2 linked regions of the Rosistilla ulvae genome follow. The protein of the gene in region 1 interacts with the protein of each later gene in a pairwise test. Links are inferred from orthologs where the notes say so. Each region holds a gene or a part of one and is shown on either strand. Other genes may lie near its edges. The genes, in order: nusG and rho.

Region 1 (3,134 bases):
TCGAAGTTGAATTGCACAAGCCAATCGCGATGGACGACGGAGTTCGTTTCGCGATTCGCGAAGGTGGACGTACCGTTGGTTCGGGCGTTGTCACCAAGATTCTTGCCTAATTCGGCAAGTCGCAATCACAAAGCCAACTGGTTGACGTGTGAGCGATAAATGAAGATCATGCTAAGTGGCAATGCGATGCCAAACCATCGCCGTTGCCACTTAGTTTTATGTGGACCGCTTTTCGAAGCCCCGGTCTGCATTGCTAGGGGAGTAGCTCAATTGGTTAGAGCACTGGTTTCCAAAACCAGGGGTTGCGAGTTCAAGTCCCGCCTCCCCTGCTAGCACTTGCTTTAAAGGTGAAAGACTGCAACGCGGCCAGCGATTCGGGGCCGCCAGATGTCGCAGCGACCTTGGCTTGCAAGCTTTGCAGCTTGACTTGTCTATTGATTGGTAGCGCGGTGGCAGACGTAGTCACAGCCGAAAAGAAAAAAACATCGATACACGATTCGTCGGGAGTTCGCCCGGATGTCCACGGAAGTAGCCGGAAATTCAACCGCCCCGTTGTTGCCTGAACTGTTCAAAGGCCAGGTTTATAAACGCAATCAGGGCCGATTAGTCCGGCAGATGACCTGCCTGGCGTTCTGGGTAATCGTCGCCCTAGGCTGCAAAAGCCTCTACGATTCCCTGACTGGATTCTTCAACGAAGAGTCTGCGATGCTTGAACTTGCGATTCCAGGAGTCGCTTGCTTGCTTGGATTCTGGATCGCATTCCGCCTGGTCAACTGGCCCCGGTTTGCCGACTTCCTGATCGCTGTCGAAGCGGAAATGAATAAGGTTTCCTGGCCTAGCAAGGCGGAACTGGTTCGCGCGTCGATCGTCGTGATCTTCACGATTTTTTTCCTGGCGATGTCGCTGTTTACCTTCGACATCATCTGGCGGGCAATTTTCGAATTTATCGGCGTTGCCGCTTAACGAAATTGCAAACATAGATAGAGCTCCAGGCGAAATAGCCTGGGGCTAATAAGAAAGGCTGAACTGCGGTGGACGGCGAAGACAAACGCGAACAGGACGAACAACTCGATACCGCTGCGAACCCCGAAAACGCAGAAGGCTCAGCCGATACGCCCCGGAAATCCGAGGTCAGCGTAACGGAAGAACTCGCCTCGGGCGAAGCTGTCGATAAAACGAACGCGGCGACCGAACCGGCAGTCGATCCGATCCTGGAAGATGATTTTGAACCGCCGACGCGGCGGATCAAAAAGCCAGAGGTCGAGGTCGAAGAAGAAATTCTCGACGCTGAAGAAGCCCCCAAAGAATGGTACATCCTGAAGGTCGCCTTCAATCGCGAAGAGACCGTCCGCGACGCGATCATCAAACAGATCAACATGTCGGGCATGGAAGGCTATTTTGGCGAAGTCTTGGTGCCAACCGAAGACATCGTCGAATTCAACCGCAGCGGCAAACGCAAGATTGTCAAACGCAAGCTCTACCCGGGCTACTTGATGATCTACATGCACGTCAATGACGACACCTGGTTCTTGATTCGCGACACCACCGGCGTCAGCGATTTCACGGGAACCGCGGGCAAGCCTGCTCCGATGGACCCCGCCGAAGTCGAGCGAGTGATCACCTCGAATCAAGATGGTGAAGATGGCGAGAAGCAGCTCAAGACGTCGATACCGTTTAAAGTCGGCGAGCGGGTACGGGTCAAGGAAGGAAACTTCCAGAACCAAGAAGGCGAAGTTGAAAAACTGGATGAGGCAAACGGTCGCATCTCAGTTAATATCAATATTTTTGGCCGATCCGTGCCAGTAGAGCTTGACCATTGGCAGGTCGAACCGCTCTAGTATCCGCTCGCAGATTTGTGTACGTCGCCGATGGGAGCGTTCTCGCTCCAACGATGTTCGGTTGGCGTGGTCAGATCCCATAGAAAGACATTCCTGGCGGCAGGTTGAAGTCGGTGACGTAAACCGAGTACAGCCGCGATTGACCGCCTCGAGAAAGTAGACAATAGAAATGGCAAAGCAACTTGTTGGCCAGGCTAAATTCCAAGTGCCTGGTGGACAAGCGACTCCCGCACCTCCCGTGGGTACGTCGCTTGGTAAGTTTGGTGTAAACCTTGGGCAGTTCGTTCAAGCGTTTAATGATCGCACCAAGGAGTACGCAGGTACCCCGATCCCGGTGATCGTTTCTGTATACAACGATCGCAGCTTCGACTTTGTCACAAAGAGCCCACCCGCGGCATCTTTGTTGAAGCAGACTGCTGGAATCGCCAAAGGTTCCGGTGAGCCTCATAAAGACAAGGTCGCAACCGTCTCTCGCGCTCAATGCCAAGAGATCGCCGAAAAGAAGATGGCCGATCTCAACGCACGTGACATCGAACATGCGATCCGCATGATCGAAGGGACCGCGCGAAGCATGGGAATCGACGTCGTAGGTTAAGTCGCACCATTGTGACCCCGGCATTCAGCTTTGCGGTGTTCCGCGAAGTGCCGTCTGCCAGCGGTCGCGAATCAATCACGCGACCATGAACCATGGACACTCAAGGAATAAACCAAATATGCCACAGCAATCAAAGCGTTATCGTGCGATGGCCGCCAAAGCGTCGGCGGAACCAAAGCCACTGAGCGAGGCAGTTGTCTCGCTGAAAGAATTCAACACAACGAAGTTCGATCAGACGGTCGAAATTCACATGCGGCTCGGTATCGATCCGAACCAAGCCGATCAGATCATTCGCGGCAGCCTGGTCCTGCCTCATGGTATCGGCCGTACGCAACGCGTTGTCGTTTTCGCCAAGGGCGAAGCGGCTGAAGCTGCCAAAGCTGCCGGTGCCGATGAAGTCGGACAAGAAGACTTGGCGAAGCGAATTAAGGATGGTTGGACCGATTTCGACGTCTGCATTGCGACTCCCGACATGATGGGTGTTGTGGGACCACTGGGGCGCGTCCTCGGACCTCGCGGTTTGATGCCTGCCCCTCGCGCCGGAACCGTCACCCCCGATGCCGGGAAAGTTGTCGCCGAATACAAAGCGGGTAAGGTCGAATTCCGCAACGACAAGGGCGGCAACGTTCACGCGGTTGTTGGAAAGTTGAGCTTTGAAGCCGACAAGCTGTCCGAAAACATTCAGGCGTTCATCGATCTGG
Region 2 (3,228 bases), 300 kb from region 1 along the record:
ATTCTATTTTTAATGCCGCCGGCGCGGTCCAGCGATCCGCATTGGCAGCGAAAGTTTTTGGGGATGACCCTACCAGTAGACGGCAGTTAGAATATATTGAAGGCGTGCTACATCCGGTCGTTGGGCAGTTGGCGACCCGGAAATTGCAACGTCTAGCTGCTCAACAGCAGTCCGTGGTCGTAATCGATGCACCGCTGTTGATCGAAGCGAATTGGCATTTCCAATGCGATGAAATTTGGTATGTCGATTCTCCGTGGGAATTGCGGATCCAATGGATTGCTAAGCGATCTTGGACGCCTGAACAACTTCGCCAACGCGAAGCGCGTCAGCTATCGCTAGCGGAGAAACGAAGGTACGCAACGCGGATCCTCGATAACTCCCAGGGGCCTCCTCACACCAGGCGGCAGATACTTGCTCTCTGGAGTCAGCTAACCAATTAACAACAAAATCCACCGCAGCGATGGCTGACTGTCCGCGTTATTGCTTTGCCGTGTAAGATAGTGACAGCAAAGCTCTTATCCCAAATGCGTTTGTCGATGCAGGATGCATCCTCACACAACCCAACAATCCTGCCGACAACGATTACCCATCTCCTTCCTGATCGCCCGCTTGCTCGCAAGCTAGGTTAGCTCTCCTATTCGATTGACCCTAATCATGGAACCTCGCAAACCCAATCGCCAAAATTCGTCTCGCCCACTGCAACGCGGCCGCAATCAGAGCTTTGGTGGTGGTGGTGCGCGACCACGTCATCCCGACGCCGAGGTCGATCAACGCATCCGAGAACTCGACGCCGAGCGCGACCCGCTGTCGCTGCCCGAAGAGATCGTCGTCGAAGCAACCCGCGCCGGCGGTTCGGTCGGCGTGCCGCAACAACGCAGCGACAACGCACCGATGAACCTGGCGCAGCTGCAGCTGCTGTCGCGAGAGGAACTTGTCGCTTTGGCGGAGGCCGAAGGGGTGACCGACATCGAAAAGTGCAGCCGTTTGGATCTCAGCTTCAGCGTGCTCAAGCGCCGCATGGCCAATAACGGTTTGATGTACGGGGAAGGGACGCTGGAGATTCTGCCCGACGGATTTGGGTTCTTGCGCAGCCCCGACGCTCACTATATCTCCTGCCCGGACGACATCTACGTCTCCCCAAGCCAGATCCGCCGTTTTGGTTTGCAGACCGGCAGCTCGGTCGCCGGACAGATTCGGCCTCCGAAGGAGAACGAACGCTATTTCGCCCTGCTCCGCGTCGAAGCGATCAACCGCCGCGATCCGATGGACCGCCAGCGGAACATTCGCTTTGAAGACCTGACTCCACTGCATCCCAATTCCCGGATCATCATGGAGACCGATGCCCATGAGATGTCCTCGCGGGTCATCGATCTGTTGGCGCCAATCGGATTTGGCCAACGCGGTTTGATCGTCAGTCCGCCGCGAGCCGGTAAGACCGTCTTGATGCAAAAGATGGCCCGTTCGGTTCTGGAAAACTATCCCGACGCCTACGTGATCGTACTCCTTGTCGACGAGCGGCCCGAAGAGGTCACCGACATGGAGCGGGAGGTCAAAGGCCCGCATTGCGAAGTGATCAGCAGCACGTTCGACGAACCACCAGCGCGACACATCCAAGTCGCTCAGATGGTGATCGAGAAGGCTAAGCGAATGGTCGAATACGGCATCGACGTCGTGATCTTCCTCGATTCGATCACACGCCTGGGCCGCGCTTACAATTCCGAGGGTGGCGGCACCGGCAAACTCCTTTCCGGCGGTTTGGACGCCGGCGCGTTGCAGAAACCCAAAGCCTTCTTCGGATCGGCTCGCAAACTGGAAGAGGGTGGATCGCTGACGATCCTCGCAACCGCACTTGTCGACACCGGCAGCCGCATGGACGACGTGATCTTTGAAGAATTCAAAGGGACCGGCAACATGGAAATCGTGCTGGATCGCAATCTGGTCGATCGACGGATCTGGCCTTCGATCGACCCAGGCCGCAGCGGCACGCGACGCGAGGAGATGTTGATGGATGACGAAGAGCATCGTCGGATCAGCATCTTGCGGCGCGTGATGGCGGAATTGAATCCGCCCGAAGCGATGGACATGCTGATCAAACAACTCAAGAAGACCCAAAACAACGCTGAGTTTTTGCTCAGCCTCAAGGAAGTCGATTGATCATGAAGACAGAGATTAACGGAACTCAAGGCCCTCTGCCCGAAGGCAAGGTCGCCATCGTGGTATCGCGGTACAACGAATCGATCACCGGTCAATTGCTGCAAGGAGCCCGCGAGACGCTGCAGGCAGCCGGGCTCGCCGAAGAAGACATCCAAGTGATCTGGGTCTCGGGAGCGTGGGAACTGCCGCTGCCGACCTCTTACGCCGCGCGTCGCAAAGAAACGCTGGCGGTGATCACTCTGGGGGCGGTGATCAAAGGGGAAACAACGCACGACGAACACATCAACCGCAGCGTCTGCAACGCATTGATGGACATCGGCCTAGCGACGGGCAAACCGGTCCTGTTAGGGCTGCTGACCTGTAACACCGTCGATCAAGCGATCCAACGCGCCGGTGGCAACATGGGGAACAAGGGATCCGAATGTGCCGAAGCGGCGCTCGAAATGATCCGCGTCGTCGACCAGATGCAAGACCAAGGGACTCCCAAAGTCGGCTTCCATCGTTAGACCGTTTGGTTTCCTGCTTCAGAGTGCCGGTTCCCGGGGCGTCGTGCCGTCTAGCGCAACAGCGTCCAGAAGCGTGGATCCAGGCGACCGATGATCCATCGCGGCAATCCGCTGACCTGGCGGATGCGGCGTTTGGTTCGTCGCTGCACTTCCAAACAGGTTTGTCGGGCTAGTCGACTGCCGTGGCCGTAGCGTTGTCGAAGATGAAACTCGGTCAGCTTGGCAAACTCCGGATAGATTGACGTCACCCGTGCGGCAAACTCCGTTTGCGTTTCGCCATACTCTCGCTGCACTCCCGTTTCAGCCAACTGCAAGATCGTCGCCCGCTGGGTGACGCGGATCAGTTCCTGATCGGCGGCGAAGCGAGGCGACAGCAGGATCCAAGCCTTGGCGGCATACAACAACACGATCGCAGCTAACAACGCCCAGGGCAGATGGACCATCCGCAACGGAAAGCCACGCGGCGGCTGGACCGCTTCTTGGACCTGCTTCTTACGCTGGTCCTTCTTCCTCGCCTTGTCGGCCAGGAATTGGCTGACCGTTTTATCTGGTTCTGGGGGTACCTGCG

What was found.
Region 2: the proteins of nusG (region 1) and rho interact in binary tests that used the Escherichia coli proteins (3 or more experiments, as listed by UniProt). The link is inferred for Rosistilla ulvae from one-to-one orthologs.

Annotation. Positions count from the first base shown.
Region 1 is NZ_CP036261.1:6,358,492-6,361,625, reverse strand. Bases 125-2,934 are described here. They hold nusG (transcription termination/antitermination protein NusG), read left to right. Parts: upstream 125-1,031; coding sequence 1,032-1,838; downstream 1,839-2,934. Other genes in these bases: rplA (50S ribosomal protein L1), read left to right, coding at 2,552-2,934; rplK (50S ribosomal protein L11), read left to right, coding at 2,008-2,433; secE (preprotein translocase subunit SecE), read left to right, coding at 517-963. Outside these bases: tuf (elongation factor Tu), read left to right, coding at 1-110; more of rplA, read left to right, coding at 2,935-3,134. UniProt on the Escherichia coli protein: Part of the processive rRNA transcription and antitermination complex (rrnTAC). The complex forms an RNA-chaperone ring around the RNA exit tunnel of RNA polymerase (RNAP).
Region 2 is NZ_CP036261.1:6,059,977-6,063,204, forward strand. The notes cover bases 1-2,904. They hold rho (transcription termination factor Rho), read left to right. Parts: upstream 1-654; coding sequence 655-2,154; downstream 2,155-2,904. Other genes in these bases: coaE (dephospho-CoA kinase), read left to right, coding at 1-440; ribH (6,7-dimethyl-8-ribityllumazine synthase), read left to right, coding at 2,157-2,660; EC9_RS21495 (transglutaminase domain-containing protein), read right to left, coding at 2,711-2,904. Also shown: more of EC9_RS21495, read right to left, coding at 2,905-3,228. UniProt on the Escherichia coli protein: Facilitates transcription termination by a mechanism that involves Rho binding to the nascent RNA, activation of Rho's RNA-dependent ATPase activity, and release of the mRNA from the DNA template.